Regions from separate parts of the Shewanella sp. MF05960 genome, predicted to be linked through region 1. Evidence: predicted binding sites of a transcription regulator. Region 1 holds the regulator's gene; each other region holds the start of a gene.
The links. Region 1 encodes sigma-54, which starts transcription at its own class of promoters, with help from an activator protein. Its sites were predicted from a motif close to GTTGGCACGNNNNTNGNNT; they were not measured.

Region 1 (3,292 bases):
TGGTTGTAGGGTTAGTCAAAAGTGATAAAGGCCGTATATTAATTGATAATGACGACCTCACCGCTGACCCAATGCATCTTAGAGCCCGTAAAGGGATTGGTTATTTACCACAAGAAGCCAGTATTTTTCGAAAACTCACCGTGCACGACAATATCATGGCGGTGTTACAAACCCGCAAAGAACTCAGTAATGACGAACGTATTGAACAGCTCCAGCATTTACTGGAAGAGTTTCACATTACTCACATTCGCGACAGCCAAGGCATGTCATTGTCTGGCGGTGAACGCCGTCGAGTCGAAATTGCCCGAGCACTCGCTGCTAACCCTAAATTCATTTTGCTTGATGAACCTTTTGCGGGGGTTGATCCGATTTCGGTTATCGACATTAAAAAAATTATCCAGCAGCTAAAAAGTCGTGGATTAGGTGTACTGATCACTGACCATAATGTTCGCGAAACACTCGATGTATGTGAAAGAGCTTACATCGTAAGCCAAGGTAATTTAATTGCCGAAGGAACACCTGAAGAGATCTTGAGCAATCAACAAGTTCGAGCTGTGTACTTAGGTGAACAATTCAAGCTATAGTTAAGTTATATACCCAAACAACCTGAAGATACTCGATTTCAGCAAGAATTTACACGCGTTTAGGCAAGGCATTGATTGCGGTTAATGGTCGTTCCCTTTCCAAAATCAATAACACAGCATGAACGCGTGTAAAACTTGCCCCTTGGGAGTTTCACCGTGTTCCCACTACGTTGTTGCGTTAATTTATAAGGTGCCTACATTACCGCATTAACGCGCCTAGTATTGAAAACACGGTGAAGCTCTGAAACACGTATCTTCAAGTTGATTGGGTATACGCCTTTTAGCCTATCTAATTCATTCCATTGAACGATACCTAAATTGCGTGAAATGTCATTGACGTACGTGACACCCCATTACAGTTTTTCGAGATTGTTATTTTTATGGAAATCATCTAGGGATAAGCGGTAAATGAAAGCGTCACTCCAACTTAAAATGGGTCAGCATCTCACTATGACCCCTCAATTGCAGCAAGCCATCCGCTTGCTGCAATTATCTTCATTGGAGCTACAGCAAGAAATCCAACAGGCGCTGGACTCAAATCCATTGCTTGAAATAGAAGATGAATTTTCTCAAGCTAAAGATCCCTTAAAAGAAAGTCGCGATCAATCAGACACAGACTTCAGTGACAACAGTAATGTGAGTGTCGAAAAAGATACTTCAACCATCGACACCACAGAATCCATCAGTAAAGAAACTATGGACGACATGCCCATGGACACGACCTGGGATGAAGTCTATACCGCCTCACCGATGTCAGGGTCTGGTAGTGCCAGCATGCGTGACGATGATATGCCTTTTCAAGGGGAAACCACCGAAGGCTTATATGAACATTTAGAGTGGCAAAAAAACTTAACGCCATTTTCAGACACCGACCTTGCCATCGCAACAGCCATCATTGACGCAATAGATGAACGCGGCTATCTAACCCAAAGCACTGAAGAAATACTAGAAGCTATGGGCGATGAAAATGTTGAGCTTGATGAGGTTCAAGCGGTGTTAAAGCGAATTCAACATTTTGACCCCGTAGGTGTTGCTGCACGTGACCTTAGTGAATGTCTACTCATTCAACTGTCACAATATGCAGACTCAACTCCGCACATTGAAAATGCGCGAATGCTCATCAAAGATTATTTGGATTTAATCGCTGGGCGTGACTTTAGATTATTAATGCGTAAAACGCGTTTAAAAGAAGATGAGTTACGTGATGCCATTACCTTAATTCAATCTCTTAATCCGCGTCCTGGCTTATTGATCACTGCCGTCGATGACGAATACGTGATCCCTGATGTCACAGTATTTAAAAAGAATGGCCGTTGGGTTGTTGAACTCAATCCAGATAACATGCCTAAAATCGGTGTTAATCAGCAATATGCAGCAATGGCTCGCAGCAGTAAAAACCCATCTGATACTCAGTTTATACGAGGTCATTTGCAAGAAGCTAAATGGTTTATCAAAAGCATTGAAAGCCGTAACGATACCTTGTTAAAAGTAGCCAATTGCATTGTGCAATTCCAACAAGGTTTTTTCGAATATGGCGAAGAAGCCATGAAACCTATGGTATTAAATGACATTGCTGAAGCCGTAGAAATGCATGAATCGACCATTTCGCGCGTGACCACTCAAAAATACATGCACACCCCACGAGGGTTGTTTGAATTAAAATACTTTTTCTCTAGTCATGTCAGCACTGATGATGGCGGAGAGTGCTCATCGACAGCAATCCGTGCATTTATTAAAAAGTTGGTTGCTGCAGAAAACCAGAAAAAGCCGCTTAGCGACAGCAAAATGGCTCAACTACTGGCCGAACAGGGCATAAACGTTGCTCGTCGTACGATTGCAAAATACCGTGAGGCAATGATGATACCGCCCTCAAACCAACGTAAGAGTTTATAAATCACTCAACAATGGAGAAGTGTAATGCAGATCAATTTATCAGGGCATCATGTTGAAATAACCGAATCTTTACGTGAATACGTTCAGGAAAAGTTTTCAAAGCTTGAACGGCACTTCGATCAGATCAATAATGTTCACGTTGTACTCAACGTAGAAAAATTACAACAAAAAGCAGAAGCTAAAGTCAGCCTAAAGGGCGGAGAAATTTTTGCAATGTCAGAACATACAGACATGTATGCAGCAATAGACGCCCTGATAGATAAGCTCGATCGTCAGGTAATTAAACACAAAGAGAAGTATACAAAACACTAACGATGGAACTTTGTACCATCCTGCAGCCGGAATGCACCACCTGTGCCACACCGGGCAGTAAGAAAAAGGTACTGGAACTTATCAGCGATTTAGTCGCTGCCCAGTACCCGACCCTGTCTTCGCAAGAGGTGTTTGAAAGCCTTATCGCAAGAGAAAAAATGGGTAGCACAGGTATAGGTAATGGTATTGCAATACCTCATGGCCGATTAACGACAATCGATCACCCTATTGCGATCTTTGTAAAATGCGAAGAACCCATTTCGTTCGATGCCATCGATAAACAACCTGTCGATATCTTATTTGCATTATTAGTTCCTGCAGATCAGTGCCAACAACACTTAAGCACCTTATCTTCGATGGCCCAAAAACTCAGCGACAAACAAGTACTAAAACAGCTGCGTAAAATCCACGATTCAACAGAACTCTATCAGGTAATTACGGCATGAAACTTGTTATCGTATCAGGACGGTCAGGCTCAGGTAAATCAGTAGCATTAAGAGTAC
Region 2 (3,292 bases), on a different contig from region 1:
ATAACAAAAAACCCCGATAATTGCTTATCGGGGTTGGGTATTTTGCAATACTGAATCGTTTATAAAAACCGACTCATTATAGGCTGTAATACATCTCAAACTCTAATGGGTGAGTAGTACGTGCAACACGCTCAGCTTCACCTTTCTTAATTGCGATATAAGATTGGATGAAGTCTTCACTGAATACGCCACCTTTAGTTAAGAACTCATGATCAGCTTGTAGATTCTCAAGAGCATTTTCTAAAGACGTTGCTACTTGTGGGATCTCAGCCGCTTCTTCAGCAGGTAAGTCATACAAGTCTTTATCCATTGCTTCACCTGGGTGGATCTTGTTTTGAATACCGTCAAGACCAGCCATTAATAGTGCCGCAAAACCTAAGTATGGGTTTGCATGTGGATCAGGGAAACGCGCTTCGATACGACGGCCTTTAGGGCTTGGTACCACTGGAATACGAATTGATGCACTACGGTTACGTGCTGAGTAAGCTAACATAACTGGCGCTTCAAAATGCGGCACTAAACGCTTATAAGAGTTAGTGCTTGGGTTGGTGAATGCGTTCAATGCACGAGCGTGCTTGATAATACCACCAATATAGAACAAGGCCATTTCGCTTAAGCCAGCGTACTTGTCACCCGCGAATAAGTTAACACCGTCTTTTGATAATGACTGATGCACGTGCATACCGCTACCGTTGTCGCCAACGATTGGTTTTGGCATAAATGTCGCTGTCTTTCCATAAGCGTGAGCCATGTTATGAACAACGTATTTTAGAATTTGGATTTCATCTGCTTTTTTAGTCAAAGTGTTAAAACGTGTAGCGATTTCGTTTTGACCCGCTGTAGCCACTTCATGGTGATGTGCTTCAACAACTTGACCCATTTCTTCAAGCACTAAACACATTGCTGAACGTAAGTCTTGTGATGAATCGACAGGCGCGACTGGGAAGTAACCCCCTTTAACCATTGGACGGTGACCTGTGTTGCCATCTGCATAGCTAGTACCTGAGTTCCAAGCCGCTTCTTTTGCGTCGATTTTAACGAAACAACCTGACATATCAGTGCCAAAACGCACGTCGTCGAATAAGAAGAATTCTGGTTCTGGACCAATCAATACGGTGTCAGCGATACCAGTAGACACAAGGTATGCTTCTGCTTTTTTAGCAATTGAACGTGGGTCACGGTCATAACCAGTCATAGTGCCTGGCTCTAAAATATCACAGCGAATAAGGGCTGTTGTTTCTTCGGTAAATGGGTCTAAAACGAATGTTGTTGGATCAGGCATTAATACCATGTCTGATTCATTGATGCCTTTCCAACCTGTGATTGAAGAACCATCAAACATTTTGCCGTCTTCAAAAAAATCTTCATTTACTTGATGAGATGGAATAGAAACATGCTGCTCTTTACCTTTAGTGTCGGTAAAGCGCAAATCAACAAACTTAACTTCTAACTCTTCAAGTTGCTTTAAAACTGATTCAACTGACATTCTTAAGCCTCCGGTAGGGTAAAGGGTTGTCCCTTAATATAATCTTGGTATTCGCCAGATGGTGCATCTGGAAAACGAATTTTCATTTTTACGATTACTGCCATTAAAGCGATAATCATGCCAATTAGTTAACCTTTTGATTTTGTTAATTTTGAAAATATCAAAGATCAACAAAACAAACGCTTCGCACCAATCTTGTGCACCACTATGTTTCAATGTGGTGCAAAAGTCCATTGTGGTGCATATGCAAATTGATAAAGTTTTAGCCACTGTCACATTTGTGTATGACAAGCTTGTTACTATGACTTAAATAAAGGTTTTAACGTGTTTTTTGAGCTCGAGCAAGCTGAAAAAATTGATGTGTTCAAAAATAATCCTATCTACAAAAGCCGTGCTGAAGTAGAATGGCACGCTTTTTTATGGTGTCTATGATTATTCAGTCGCTATAAAGCCCCCTTTTTTTGTTTGCTGGTTTAGAGGTTTATCCGTGTTAGAGAATTTACGTAACATCGCCATTATTGCCCACGTTGACCATGGCAAAACAACCCTGGTTGATAAAATGTTGGCGCAGTCAGGAACCCTTGCATCTCGTGGAGAAGCTACTGAGCGGGTTATGGATTCTAACGATCTTGAAAAAGAACGTGGGATCACCATTCTGGCAAAGAATACTGCCATCCAGTGGAACGACTACCGCATCAATATCGTAGACACTCCTGGCCACGCTGATTTCGGTGGTGAAGTAGAACGTGTTCTATCTATGGTTGATTCAGTATTACTATTGGTTGATGCAGTTGATGGCCCAATGCCACAAACTCGCTTTGTAACCAAAAAAGCGTTCGCTCAAGGCCTTAAGCCAATTGTTGTTATTAACAAAATTGACCGTCCAAGTGCTCGTCCAGATTGGGTTATTGACCAAGTATTCGATTTATTCGTTAACTTAGGTGCCACTGACGAACAGTTAGATTTCCCTATTGTTTATGCTTCTGCGTTAAATGGTTTCGCGACTTTAGATCCAGAAGAAACTAGCACTGACATGACGCCGCTATTCCAAACCATCGTTGAGAAAGTGTCTTTCCCAGACGCAGATGCAGAAGCGCCATTCCAAATGCAAATTTCTCAAATCGATTATAACTCATACGTGGGTGTTATCGGTATTGGCCGTATTACTCGTGGTAGCGTTAAGACTAACCAACAAGTGACCATTATTGGTGCTGACGGTAAGAAACGTAACGGTAAAATGGGCCAAGTATTAGGTTACATGGGTCTAGACCGCACTGAAGTTGAAATCGCTAACGCGGGCGACATCGTTGCTATTACAGGTTTAGGCGAGCTTAAGATTTCTGACACAATTTGTGCAGTGAATGCAGTAGAAGCAATGCCACCGTTAACGGTTGATGAACCAACACTAACGATGACATTCCAAGTAAACACTTCTCCGTTCGCGGGTAAAGAAGGTAAGTATGTAACTTCACGTAACATTCTTGAGCGTTTACAAACTGAATTAGTTCACAACGTAGCATTACGTGTTGAAGAAACAGACAGCCCAGATCGTTTCCGCGTATCAGGCCGTGGTGAATTACACTTATCGATTTTAATTGAAAACATGCGTCGTGAAGGTTATGAATTAGCCGTATCTCGTCCAGAAGTTATTCTAAAAACAATCGATGGTGAGCTATGTGAACCATACGAAACCGTAACAGTTGACGTTGAAGAAGACCATCAAGGTACCGTAATTGAAAAATTAGGTACACGTAAAGCTGAAATGAAAGACATGCAACTTGACGGTAAAGGTCGTGTCCGTATCGA
Region 3 (3,292 bases), on a different contig from region 1:
ATTCAGAAGTGCAAGCGATGAAAGGTAACCGTTGGGATACCTCGAGTTTACTGGCTAGGTTAGAAAAATCTAGAAATTAACTTAGACAATATATTCAGTTTACTATTGTTAGCCTCAACATTGATTGGGGCTTTTTTTTGCTTATAAAAACCAATACATAAGGCGTTACTACATTAGGGTTTTCTGGCGTGAAAGTTAATTTAATCACTAAAAACCATCTAGTTACATGATGTAGCGCACATATTCAAACAAGTAAGACTGTTATTATTGCTTAATCTAAATTAATTTTGCTTAAAGTGAATTAATTTACTACTTTTATATTGTCGCTCAATTTTGATTTCGGTCGATATAAAGGGGTGAGTTAATTCTTAAGTAAAGTGTCGTGCTTCAGTGTAAGACCCGTGTCAGATAATAAGAATGCGGGCATACACTAAATTGGAGGAATGAATAATGAGCAACAAACTACTCAGCGCATTGTTTGCGACAGGTTTCGCGGTAATGATGATGTCTTCTGCATCATTTGCTGCTGATGAAACCCTCGCAGAGTTTCACGTTGAAATGGGTGGCTGTGAAAACTGCCATGCTAATGAAGAGCCATCAGCTGATGGTGCATATGAATTTGAACAATGTCAAAGTTGCCATGGTTCACTTGCAGAGATGGATGATACCCATAAAGCGCATGATGGTGCGTTAATGTGTGCAGATTGTCATGCTCCGCATGAAATTAAAGTTGGCGAAAAACCAAAGTGTGACACATGTCATGATGATGGCCGTACTGCTAAATAAGTTGTCCCGCTGATTAAAAATACCGACATTAATGTCGGTATTTTTGTTTCTGGCCTCTTTCAAAAACCGAGAAGTATATATCTAATACCATTGCGCGCTAATAAGTGACTCGCCAGAAATGAATTCCTCAGTAGTTTTATCTGCTTTCTCGCTATTTGAAGGGGGAGCAACCATCAAGCCACAATAGAGATAGCGACGCCTTAATCAAAAACCGCTGGGCGCATTCTGAGTGGTCACTTAATAATGCGGATGGATATCCCTACCTCTTTGTAGGTATTTAATTTCTTTTGTTTTCAAACAGATGCGCGCTTTAAGTGCATGCGTTTGCACTTATGTTGCGCAAATGTAGCGTTGAATACCAGTCTATTTTTCTATTTCTAAGTTAAATCAGTAAGTTAATTTTTTGGCACAGCTTTCGCAGTAATACCATCATGAAATGGTTAATGTGAAAGGGTCAATGTATGTCAATAATCCAATCAAGTTGTGCTTATTGTGGTGTCGGGTGCGGCGTTAGCGTGTCCTCGACTCAAGCCGATTGGGTTGACGTTGATGTGTCTTCTTTAACCTTAATCGGTGATAAACATCATCCTGCAAATTATGGTCACTTGTGTGCAAAAGGTGAGCGACTACTTGACAGTTTAGCGCAACCCAATGTGCTGCGTTATCCTGTTTTACGCTCAGGTAAACCCATTTCGTGGGATCAGGCCAGTTCGTTAATTGCTGATAAATTTGCGCAAACTATCGCCCAGTACGAAGCCAATTCTGTTGCACTTTATCTTTCAGGCCAGTTACTCACCGAAGATTATTATGTAGCAAACAAATTTGCCAAAGGCTATTTAAAAACGGCAAATGTCGATACTAATTCACGTTTATGCATGTCATCTGCTGTGAGTGCTATGCAGCGCGCATTTGGTGAAGATGTAGTGCCAGGTTGTTATGACGATATTGAACATGCCGAAGTCATTGTATTAATTGGTGCGAATACCGCTTGGACTCATCCTGTGTTATTTCAACGGATATTGGCAGCAAAAAAAGCCAATAACACAACGTTAGTGGTTATAGACCCAGTTACAACCGCGACAGCAAAACAAGCTGACCTTCATTTAGCGATTACGCCAGGGGCCGATTTAGCCTTGTTCCACGGTTTGTTAGGCTATTTGGCGGATAATGAACGTGTTAATCATGAATACATTAATGCGCATACCGACGGTTTTGATGTTGTGGTAAGTCACGCCAAACAATTGAGTACAGATCTGCTTGGCCTTGCAAAGCAAGTGGGGTTAACCGAGTCAACATTGAAACAATTTTATCAATTGTTTATTCAACATAAAGCCATACTGACAGCATCATGCCAAGGCGTTAACCAGTCTGTTATTGGCACTGACACCACGAATGCGATTATTAATTGCCATTTAGCCTTAGGGCATATTGGCCAAGCCGGATGCGGTTTTTTCTCATTAACGGGTCAACCTAATGCGATGGGCGGTCGCGAAGTAGGGGGCTTAGCGACTCAACTGGCTTGTCATATGGGATTTTCTCAATCGGAACGTGAACTACTCGCCGATTTTTGGCAGGTCGATACCGTTGCTGACAAAAAAGGTTTAGCCGCTGTCGACATGTTTGATGCCTTAGCTGACGGTAAAATAAAAGCCATTTGGATTATGGGCACCAATCCTGTGGTGTCATTGCCTAACAGTAATAAAATTGCTAAAGCCTTGGCCGATTGTCCTTTTGTGGTGGTGTCTGAAATAAGCCCTGATTCTGATACCGCAAAATTTGCAGACATATTATTACCCGCTCAAGGTTGGTCTGAAAAGTGCGGAACAGTGACCAACAGTGAACGCACAATAAGCCGTCAGCGAGGCTTTATTACCCCAAAAGGACAAAGCAAAGCGGATTGGTGGGCCATAAGCCAAGTGGCGCAAAAAATGGGTTTTCAAGGATTTGAGTTTGACAACAGTGCTAGCGTGTTTCGTGAGTTTGCCGCGTTGTCGGCAAACGTTAAACAGGCATTTCCCAATAAGATATTTGATATAAGCGGGTTAACCGATTTAAGCCAACAAGAATATGACGATTTAAGACCGACTCAGTGGCCAATAGCATCAGCTGAACACATTGGTCAGCAAGGGCTGCGAGTATTTAGTGATGGCGTATTTGCTACGCCGACAGGAAAAGCACAATTCATTTTCCCCGCGAAGACAGTAACGCAAGTGGCTGCAAATGTAGCCAAAAAGGCTAGCGTATTACTTAACAGTGGCCGCAGTCGCGATCAATGGCACACCATGACTCGCACAGGTCATATTGCGAGTCTACGAGCAAGTATTCCTGAGCCTGTAATACAACTTCATCCTGATAACCTCGCAAGCTTTTCTATTGCAGATGGCGACCTTGTGACCATCGGCTCCGCCGTAGACAAAGAATCTACGTCATTTGCTCTGGCCAGGGTGGTGGTTGATCAAAATATACCGCTTGAGATGGCGTTGATGTCCATGCATTGGTCTAAGCA

Region 2: a site for sigma-54 is predicted at 1,593-1,611, ahead of glnA (glutamate--ammonia ligase). Genes of this name have one in related genera too.
Region 3: a site for sigma-54 is predicted at 1,189-1,207, ahead of ACROAE_RS04230 (nitrate reductase). Genes of this name have one in related genera too.

The regions. Positions count from the first base shown of each region.
Region 1 is NZ_JBOZPS010000004.1:195,320-198,611, forward strand. Features, by position in the region: gene lptB (LPS export ABC transporter ATP-binding protein) at 1-584, shown strand, start outside; gene ACROAE_RS05725 (RNA polymerase factor sigma-54) at 993-2,477, shown strand; gene hpf (ribosome hibernation promoting factor) at 2,502-2,789, shown strand; gene ptsN (PTS IIA-like nitrogen regulatory protein PtsN) at 2,792-3,235, shown strand; gene rapZ (RNase adapter RapZ) at 3,232-3,292, shown strand, end outside.
Region 2 is NZ_JBOZPS010000006.1:123,772-127,063, forward strand. Features, by position in the region: gene glnA (glutamate--ammonia ligase) at 77-1,486, opposite strand; gene typA (translational GTPase TypA) at 1,974-3,292, shown strand, end outside.
Region 3 is NZ_JBOZPS010000003.1:185,940-189,231, reverse strand. Features, by position in the region: gene ACROAE_RS04240 (NAD(P)-dependent oxidoreductase) at 1-80, shown strand, start outside; gene cctA (tetraheme c-type cytochrome CctA) at 451-786, shown strand; gene ACROAE_RS04230 (nitrate reductase) at 1,248-3,292, shown strand, end outside.